Regions from separate parts of the Arthrobacter sp. 179 genome, predicted to be linked through region 1. Evidence: riboswitches for the same ligand, from Rfam matches in the RefSeq annotation. Region 1 holds a riboswitch; the other holds the start of a gene.
What was found. A riboswitch is a leader RNA that binds a small molecule or an ion and turns the genes downstream of it on or off. The one in region 1 is predicted to bind thiamine pyrophosphate.
Positions count from the first base shown of each region.

Region 2: linked by a shared signal. The riboswitch ahead of ACT3UE_RS14140 (ECF transporter S component) and the one ahead of thiC (phosphomethylpyrimidine synthase ThiC) in region 1 are both predicted to bind thiamine pyrophosphate.

Region 1 is NZ_JBQSYU010000014.1:43,819-48,900, reverse strand. Features, by position in the region: gene ACT3UE_RS09955 (phosphomannomutase/phosphoglucomutase) at 1-802, shown strand, start outside; gene ACT3UE_RS09950 (hypothetical protein) at 799-1,281, shown strand; gene ACT3UE_RS09945 (RrF2 family transcriptional regulator) at 1,307-1,747, shown strand; gene ACT3UE_RS09940 (globin domain-containing protein) at 1,836-3,017, shown strand; TPP riboswitch at 3,105-3,212, shown strand; gene thiC (phosphomethylpyrimidine synthase ThiC) at 3,209-5,008, shown strand.
Region 2 is NZ_JBQSYU010000028.1:20,938-26,019, forward strand. Features, by position in the region: gene ACT3UE_RS14135 (ATP-binding cassette domain-containing protein) at 1-1,502, opposite strand, end outside; gene ACT3UE_RS14140 (ECF transporter S component) at 1,507-2,127, opposite strand; TPP riboswitch at 2,181-2,307, opposite strand; gene ACT3UE_RS14145 (DUF4235 domain-containing protein) at 2,377-2,646, shown strand; gene mnhG (monovalent cation/H(+) antiporter subunit G) at 2,653-3,051, opposite strand; gene ACT3UE_RS14155 (monovalent cation/H+ antiporter complex subunit F) at 3,048-3,314, opposite strand; gene ACT3UE_RS14160 (Na+/H+ antiporter subunit E) at 3,311-3,979, opposite strand; gene ACT3UE_RS14165 (Na+/H+ antiporter subunit D) at 3,976-5,082, opposite strand, start outside.

The DNA of each region.
Region 1 (5,082 bases):
CCTTCCACTGGAGATCGTGCCGCTGTATTTCGAATTGGACGGGACCTTCCCCAACCACCCGGCGAACCCGCTGGAACCGGAGAACCTCAAGGACCTGCAGGCCGCCGTCCTCGAACACGGCGCCGATATCGGTCTGGCCTTCGACGGCGACGCGGATCGCTGCTTCGTCATCGACGAAGCAGGTCTGCCGGTGTCCCCCTCGGCGGTGACCGCATTGGTGGCCCGACGTGAAATCGCCCGGGCGCAGGCCGCCGGCGAGCAGACCCCGGTGATCATCCACAACCTCATCACCTCCCGCGCGGTCCCCGAACTGGTGGAACACGACGGCGGACGGCCGGTGGTCACCCGGGTGGGCCACTCCTTCATCAAGGCGGTCATGGCCGCCGAGGGGGCCGTCTTCGGTGGCGAACACAGCGCCCACTACTACTTCCGCGATTTCTACAACGCGGACACCGGCATGCTCGCCGCGATGCATGTGCTGGCCGCCCTCGGCTCCCAGGACCGTGCCCTGGGAGATCTGGCCGCCGAATACGAACCGTATTTCTCCTCGGGCGAGATCAACTCCGAGGTCGAGGACAAGGACGCGGCCGTGGCCCGGGTGCTGGAGAGCTTTTCGACCCCGGAGACGGTGGTCGATAGGCTGGACGGCACCACGGTGAAGGCCACGGACGGATCCTTCTGGTTCAACCTCCGCCCCTCCAACACCGAACCCTTCCTCCGTTATAACGGGGAAGCCGTAGACACCCCGACCATGGAACGCGTCCGCGACGCGGTCCTCACCCTTGTCAGGAGCAATGCATGAGCGAAAACCCCACGGAAAACCGGCTGGCCGAACTCGGTGAGGCCGCCCACCAGGACTTGAACAAGGTGCTCGGCACCGCCTTGGGCGTCGCCCGCGAACAGCTTGAAACCAACGGGGTCTTCCTGCCCTTCGCCATCGGCCTGGAGCCCGACGGCGAGGCCGAAGGGGAACTGCGCCTGCTGGCGGTCCAACCCGATGAGGACGACGAGGATCCCGAAGCGGATATCGATGCCGAAGTCATGATGGATGACCTGGTCACCTTGCTGATCGGTCAGCGTGAGAACTTCGTGGCCGTGGCCCTGGTCTCCGATGTGACCCTGCTGCAGGAGGATGTCGACGCCGTCCATGCCCTGGCGGAGCACAGCCTCGGCGGGGCAGTGGCCATCATCCAGCCCTATGCCTCCCCCGCCGCCGAAGGCAGCGAGTGGACCTTCCAGGAGCCCACCCCCGAACCAGCTGATTTGAGGATCTGGGCCTGATCCGTGGGGACCGGGCGTCGACATCATGAAGATCAACGCCTTTTCCGATGTGTGCCTGCGCATCCTGATGCTGCTCGCCGCCCGGTCCGATCCCCTGCTGAGGACCCGGGAGATCGCCGAGGCAATCGACATCCCCTACAACCAGGTCTCCAAGGCCGTGCACAAGCTCGGCCAGTTGAAACACATCGACGTCAAACGCGGGCGCACCGGTGGCGTGCAGATCAACGAATCGGGGCTGTCCCTCGGCGCCGGCACGTTGCTGCGCAGCCTCGAGGGGCAGGGCGATCTCGCCCAGTGCACCACCGACGACGGCACGGCCGCCTGCCCATTGATCGCCGGTTGCCGGCTCCGCACAGCCCTGGCGCGCGCCCAGGAGGCCTTCTACCAGGAGCTGGACCACTGGTCGATCCGCGATCTGGCGTCCTCCCCGGCGCTGGTCCCCCTTCCTTTTCCCATTTCGCGATAGCCGATTTGCCCCAGTTTTCTACAAGGTGTAGAAATGTATCATAATACTTGCGGATCAGACGCAAGTAATTCGACCTCGAGGAGATTCGATGCTCTCAGAAACGTCCCGCCCCGTCGTCCAGGCGACACTTCCCGTGATTGGCGAACGGATCGGTGAGATCACCAAGAAGTTCTATGCCGGGATGTTTGCGGCACGTCCTGAACTCCTGGACGGCTTGTTCAGTCGCGCCAACCAGAAGAACGAAGCCCAGCAACAGGCCCTGGCCGGCAGCATTGCCGCCTTCGCCTCCCACCTGATCGAACACCCCGAATCGCTGCCCGAATCAGTGCTGTCCCGCATCGCCCATAAGCACACGTCGCTGGGCATCCAGCCCGACCAGTACCAGATCGTCTTCGACCACCTGTTCGCGGCCATCGCCGAGGATCTGGGCGAAGCAGCCACCGAAGAGGTCGTCGCCGCCTGGTCCGAGGTCTACTGGCTGATGGCCGACGCCCTGGTCAAGATCGAAAAGGGCCTCTACGCCGAACAGGCCAACGACCGGATCTACGCCCCATGGAAGGTCACCTCCACGGAGGCTTCCGGCCAGGATTGCATGACGTTCCGCTTCGAGCCGGCCGATGACACCGCCGTCACGGTGGCCAAGCCCGGCCAGTTCGTGAGCATCCGCGTGCCGCTGGCCGACGGGCTGCGCCAGTGCCGCCAGTACTCCCTCTCCGACAACGTCGAATCCACCACCGAGCGGGTGTTGACCACCAAGCTGGATGAAGGCGGGGAGGTCTCCCCCTTCATGCACCGCAATCTCGAGGTCGGCGACGTCGTGGAACTGTCCAACCCCTACGGTGACATCACCCTGGACATGGAGGGCGGGCCGATCATCATCGCCACCGCCGGCATCGGGTGCACCCCGAGCGCCTCGGCCCTGCAGTCGCTGGTCTCCACCGGGTCGGACCGCCAGGTGCTGGTGCTCCACGCCGAGGCCATGGAATCGAACTGGGCGCTGAAGGACCAGATGCTCGCCGCCGTGGAGCAGCTGCCCAACGTCGAGATGCGCCTGTGGCTCGAGGACACCACCGGCACCACCGCGGACCTGCAGGCCGTCGAGGGGTTCATGAACCTGACCGGCGTCGAGCTGCCCGAGGATGCCCGGATGTACCTCTGCGGTCCGCTGCCATTCATGCGTGCGGTGCGCAGCCAGGCCATCGCCGCCGGCGTGGCCCCGCGGAACATCCACTACGAGGTCTTCGGTCCCGACCTCTGGCTTGCCGCCTAGGCACGAGCCCGCTGCCCCGGAGGGGCGCCACACCGGAGCGGCCCGCGAACTGGATTAGCCAGATCGCGGGCCGCTCCGTTACGCTCGCAACGTCCACACGGGTGCCCCAGGAGGGGCTGAGATCGAGCTGCCACCGCTCGCGACCGTCGAACCTGTCCGGGTCATGCCGGCGTAGGAAGTTGAGGGCTCAAATGAGCGATTCCACAGTAAAACCCACCACCCCGTCCGCCACCGCGTGGGAACAGCACCCACAGCACCGGTTGCAGTGGATCGAGGATCCGGAACACGGCCTGCGGGTCCCGGTCACCGCGATCTGCCTGGCGGATTCCCCCGACGGCAGCGCCAACGAGCCCCATCTGGCGTATCGGACCGCCGGTCCGGGCTCCGAACCGACCGTCGGCCTCCCGCGTCCGCGCACCCGATGGATCACCGCCCGGGGTGACACCGCCGAATACGCCGGTCGCCAACGCACCCTGCACGACGACGGCCGGTCCGCCGTGCGTCGCGGGGCCGCCTCGGCAGAATGGAGCGGCACGACCCCGGTACCGAGGCGCTCGCACCAGGGGCGTACCGTCACGCAGATGCATTACGCCCGACAGGGCACCCTCACCGACGAGATGCGCTATGTGGCGCTGCGCGAGAACTGCGACGTCGAATTGGTCCGCCGCGAAGTCGCCGCCGGACGGGCGATCATCCCGGTGAACATCAACCATCCCGAATCCGAGCCGATGATCATCGGCAAGGCCTTCCTGGTCAAGATCAACGCCAACATCGGCAACTCGGCCATCACCTCCTCGATCGCCCAGGAGGTCGACAAGCTCACCTGGGCCACCCAATGGGGCGCCGATACGGTGATGGACCTGTCCACCGGCGATGACATCCACACCACCCGCGAATGGCTGATCCGCAATTCCCCGGTGCCCATCGGCACCGTGCCGATCTACCAGGCGCTGGAGAAGGTCGATGGGGATGCATCGAAACTGACCTGGGAGATCTTCCGCGACACCGTCATCGAGCAATGCGAACAGGGCGTGGACTACATGACCATTCATGCCGGGGTGCTGCTGCGCCATGTGCCCTTGAGCGCCGACCGGGTCACCGGCATCGTCTCCCGCGGTGGATCGATCATGGCCGGGTGGTGCCTGGCCCACCACCAGGAGAACTTCCTCTACACCCATTACGACGAGCTCTGCGCCATTTTCGCCCGCTACGACGTCGCCTTCTCCCTCGGTGACGGGCTGCGCCCCGGCTCCCTGGCCGATGCCAACGACGCCGCCCAGTTCGCTGAGCTCGATACCCTGGCCGAGTTGACCCGCAGGGCCTGGCAGTTCGACGTGCAGGTGATGGTGGAAGGACCCGGACATATCCCGCTGCATCTGGTCCGCGAGAACGTCGAGCGTCAGCAGGAGCTCTGCGACGGGGCGCCGTTCTACACCCTGGGTCCGCTGGTGACCGATACGGCCCCCGGCTACGACCACATCACCAGCGCCATCGGGGCCACCGAGATCGCCCGTTACGGCACGGCGATGCTCTGCTATGTGACCCCGAAGGAGCATCTGGGGCTGCCGGATAAGGACGACGTGAAGACCGGGGTGATCACCTATAAGATCGCCGCGCATGCCGCCGATGTGGCCAAGGGGCATCCCGGGGCGACGGCCCGCGACGATGCCCTGTCGGCCGCGCGCTTCGAGTTCCGCTGGAACGACCAGTTCGCCCTGGGTCTGGATCCGGCCACGGCCCAGCGGTTCCACGACCAGACGCTGCCTGCGGAGCCGGCCAAGACCGCGCACTTCTGTTCCATGTGCGGGCCGAAGTTCTGTTCGATGCGGATCTCCCAGGACATCCGCGAGGAGTTCGGGGGAACCGAACGCCAACGGGCACTGGCCGATGACATCGAAGCCGGTTTGCAGGCGAAGAGCCGTGAATTCGCGGATTCGGGGTCCAGCATCTACCTCCAGGCGACGATCCCCGTCGGCAACGGCACCGACTGATCCACCGGGTACGACGACGGCGTCCGCACGGGAGGCAACGGGCGCCTCCAACGTTCCGGGCAACTTCTGCAGCT
Region 2 (5,082 bases), on a different contig from region 1:
GCGACGACGGCGACGCCGTCCTGGAGTTGTTCGCGCAGCAACAGCGCCAGTTCCCTCCAGGTATTGGCATCCTGGCCGAAGGTCGGTTCGTCGAGGATCAGTAGTCGGGGGCGGGCGGCGAGCACGGTGGCCACCGACAGCCGGCGCTTTTCGCCTCCCGAGAGGGTGAACGGGTTCGCCTCGGCCAGATGCCTCAGCCCCAACCGGTCCAACAGCTCATCGACCCGTCCGGTGATTTCCTCGTCGGTGTACAGCCGGGTCTTCGACCCCGGTCTGCGGGCCCGTCGTGGGCCGAAGGCCAGTTCCTCGCGCACGGTGGCGGTGACGAATTGGTGCTCGGGCTCCTGGAAGACGGTGCCGATCCGGGCGACCAGTTCCCCGGCCCGCCACCGGTAGGGCCGGTCGGCGTCCCCGGGGTCGGAGGCCCCCGCGGCGCCCTGGTCGCCGCTGAGGCCCGGCAGGGCGGCGACGCTGCCGGCCCGTTCGGGCAGCAGCCCGGCCAGGGTCAACGCCAGTGTTGATTTGCCCGCCCCGTTGGCCCCGGTGATGCACAGCGCCTGCCCGGCGTCGATCCGCAGGTCAAGACCCGATACGGCGGCAGGACCCTGGGCCGTTCTGGACACGGCCAACCCCCGTCCCCTCAACAGGCCGGCGGCCGGTGCTGCCGGCTTCGGCCGGGCCGGCAGCACGGGAGTGTGGCCGGGAACCCAGACCCCGGCGTCGATGAGCCGGTCCCGGATGGGTCCGGGGGCGAAGAGCCGGGCCGGTGTGCCCTGGTAGGCGATGCCGCCGCCGGGCTCCAGGACGATCACGCGGTCCACGGCGTCGGCCCAGGCCGCCAGCCGGTGTTCGACGATGATCATCGTCGCCCCGCTGGCGCCCACGGCGTCGATCACTGCGTCACGGACCTCCAGCACCCCCTCGGGGTCGAGGTTCGCGGTGGGTTCGTCCAGCAGGACCAGTCCCGGGCGCATGGCCAGGATCCCGGCCAGGGCCAGTCGTTGCTTCTGTCCCCCCGACAGGGAGGAGGTGGGGTGGTCCAGGGGCAGGCTGAGCCCGACGGCGTGCAGGGATTCGATGACGCGGGGCCAGATCAGTTCCGGATCCACCGAAAGGTTTTCCGCCCCGAAGGCGACGTCGTCCCCCACCCGGGCCTGGACGATCTGGGTCTCGGGGTCCTGCTGCATCAGCCCGGTCCGGCCGTGGGCGGCCGCGGCGGGTCGGCCATCGATGAGCAGTTCCCCTGCGGAGGCGTTGTCCTCATCGTCCTGCAACACCCCGGCCAGGGCATGCATGAGGGTCGATTTACCGGCCCCGGACGGGCCGACGAGCAACACCTTCTCCCCGGCGTCGATGTCCAGGTCCAGCCCCAGCACGGCGGGCTCCTCGCGTCCGGCATGCTGCCATCCCCAACCGCTGGCCCTGACCGCCGCCGCGCGGACGTCGCCGACCCCGGTGGCCGGTGAAGGGCCCCGGGCCCCGGTCGGTGCATCATGTGTCATCGGTTCAACCCAGGACCCGTTCCTGGGCGGCCTTCCGCGACGCCATCGAGGACAAGGCCCCGGTTCGCGACAGGGCCCGGGTCAGTGCCCAGGATCCCAATCCGGCGATGACCAGGCCCGAAATGGCCATGAACACCACATAGGCCAGTTTCATGCTCTCGGTGTAGTCGGGGAACCAGGAGAAGACGAAGGCGTCGTTCACTCCACCGAAGATCCCGGTCAGCAGCCCGGCGAACAGCGCCACCGGCAGCGACCAGCGGCGGTAGAGCAGCACGGCGAAGACGATTTCGGCGCCGAGGCCCTGGATGATCCCCGAGGCCCAGACCGTCCAGCCGTATTCGGAGCCCAGGAGCGAGGAAACGACCGCGGCTACCATCTCGCAGAACAGTGCGGCCCCTGGTTTGCGGATGATCAGTGCCCCCAGGACGGCGGGGAAGAGCCACATTCCGGCCAGCAGGGCGGATGAGGGCGGGAAGGCCACGAAGATGAAGTCGAAGGCGTGGTGGGTGGTGTTCCAGGCCCAGAAGATCACCCCGGAGGCCACGGCGATGACGGAGGCGACGACGATGTCCACGACGCGCCAGGTGTAACGGGCGGTCGGTGCCGCCGAGAGGGTGCTGCTCATGTGGTGTTCCTCCTTGGGTCCAAGGAGGGGAGGACCCCGCGGCGGTTCCGCGGGTCCTGAGATTCTCGACTCCCTTCGCCGGTACGAGCCGGAGCAGGTTCGAGGGTCTGCGGTGTTCCGCACTCTCAGCGTCGAAGATTCCGGCCGTGGCCGGTCGGCGACGCTCCCCTGTCGTAGGTGATTCAGTAGGGCCGAGTCTACAGCGCGTTATGCTGGGCAGGTAATCACCTACCGACGGGAGAATCGTTCGTGAACGCATTATTGAAGATCGTCGGCGCGGTCGTGTCGATCGGCGCCGGCTTCGTCGGCGGCAAGCTCGTGGACACCATCTGGTACAAGGTCACCGGAGAGAACCCCCCGAAGCCGAACGACAAGGAAGCCCAGGCCGAGGCATCGATGCGTCATGCGCTCGGGTTCGCTGTGGTCTCCGCCGTGGTGTCCGCAGTGATCCAGGTCCTGACCAACCGTGGCACGCAGCGGGCCATTGCCCGCTTCAACCACACGGCCGACGAGGTCTGATCCTCGTCAGCGGCCTTCGTCCAGGCGGCGCTGGGCCTCGGAGACCACTTCATTGAGGTCGTCGAGGACCAGCGTCTCCTGTTTGAGGTGCCGGGTCCGGTAGCCGGCACGACCGACCATATGGGCGGTCACCGGGGCGGTGAGCAGCTGGAAGAACCAGGCCAGCACCAGTATCGGCACCGCGGACCAGGCCCTGATCTGCAGGGCGACGGAGAGCAGCATCAGGAACAATCCCAGGACCTGCGGTTTCGTGGCCGCGTGCATGCGGGAGAAGAGGTCCGGGAAACGCAGCAGGCCGATGCCTGCGGCCACGGACAGCAGAGCCCCGGAGACCATGCTGATCACCACGATCCAGTCCAGGACCTGGTCCAGCATCCCGCCCTCGGTCAGTCCAAGCACGATCATTGCCCCCTCCGATCGGTGACGTAGCGGGCGATGGTGACCGAACCGATGAAGGCCACCAGCGACCCGACGACGATGAACACGATGTGGTTCAGATGCCGGTTCACGACCATGTCCACGCAGAGTCCGCACAGGATGATGATCAACAGGACGTCCAGGGCCAGAGTCCGGTCCAGGATCGACGGGCCCCTGGCCAACCGGATCAGTGCCATGACGGCGCCAAGCGCCAGGGCGACCCCGGCGATCCAGGCAGCGACGATGATCATGGGTGCTCCTTCATCGATCGGTTCGCTCGTGCTGCGGGGTCGGGGCCTGCGGGGCCCTCGGCGTCCAGGGCCGCCAGTTCCTCCCGGCTGCCCATCATCCGGATGATCCTCGCTTCGATGGACCTGACCTGCCGCCGGAAGTCCTCGGCCTCCTGGACGGTGTTGATGTCCAGCACGTGCAGGTAAAGCGTGGAGGTCGTCCGGTCGATCTCCACGACGAAGGACCCCGGGATGAGGGTCAGCACATGCCCCAGGACCGTGGCCATGAGGTCTTCCTGGCTGCGCATGCGGATGCCGATGACCGCGTTGCGCACCTTCGGCCCGCGCCGGAGGACCACGAGCACCACCTGGATGCTCGCCCGCACGATTTCACGCAGGAACAACACCGTGAACACCAGCCCCTGCCAGGGGTTGAACCGGCCGGAGAGCTCCACGGGAGGCAGTTTGAAGGTCGTCACCACCCCCAGGGCGATGACGAACCCGAAAATCAGGTTCCCGGGGCTGAAGTCCCGCCAGAGGGCGCCCCACACCAGGACCAGCCACAACATCAGGGGAAGTTCGATCAGGAAGCGGGCACGACGCCGTCGTGCCCTGGTCCGGGCGCTGCGGGCCCCGGTGAGCAGTTCCGAGGGCCGTGCCGGACGCGGATGCCGGTGCGGGCTCATCGTCCGCCTCCCGTCTCGGAGGCGCCCAGGACGGCCTCGATGTAGGGCGTGCGTTCGAGCATCTGCTGCGAGGCCTGGTCGGCCAGGTCGAAGAGCGGCCCGGCGAAGATGGTCAGGGCCACCCCCAGGGCCACCAGCACCCCGGTGGCGAAGACCATGGTCGGGGGCAGCACGGCCGCATCCCCCCGTCCGCTCAGGCGATGTGGCTGGGTTTTGACGCCGGTCGTCCCGGTGGCGGGACGGCGGGCCTCCTCCGCGGCGATCAGCAGGATCGGGTCGGCGTCCTCGGCGTCCTCGGCGCGACGCCAGAACGCCCGGTTCCAGACCCGGGCGACGGCCAACAGGGTCAGCAGGGAGGTCACCAGGGCCCCGGCCAGCAGGACCCAGGCCAGCGGGGTCCCCAGGTCCACGCCGCCGCGCAGCAACCCGACCTTGCCCAGGAACCCGGAGAACGGCGGGATGCCGGCCAGGTTCATCGCCGGGATGAAGAACAGTACCGCCAGCACCGGTGACAGCTTGGCCAACGACCCGAGCCGGTCCACGTTCGAGGTCCCGCCCCGGCGTTCCATCAGCCCGGCGACCAGGAACAGCGAGGTCTGCACGATGATGTGGTGGGCCACGTAGTAGACGGTGGCCGCCAGGGCGACGGCGCTGCCGGTGGCGACCCCGAACATCATGTAGCCGATGTGGCTGGTCAACGTGAAGGAGAGCATGCGTTTGAAGTCGGCCTGGGCGAGGGCGCCGAGGATCCCCACGAGCATGGTCAGCAGGGCGACCACCAGCAGCGCCGTGTTCAGCCGGCCCCCGGGGAAGAGCAGGGTTTCGGTCCGGATGATCGCATAGACACCCACCTTGGTCAGCAGGCCGGCGAACACGGCCGTCACCGGCGCAGGAGCCGTCGGGTAGGAGTCGGGGAGCCAGAAGGACAGCGGGAACACCGCGGCCTTGACGCCGAAGGCGACCAGCAGCATCACATGCAGGATCTGTTGGGTTCCGGGGTCGATCTCGGCGAGCTTGCCGGCCAGATCGGCCATGTTCACGGTCCCGGTCGCGGCGTAGACCAGCCCGATCGCCAGCAGGAACAGGATCGAGGAGACCACCGA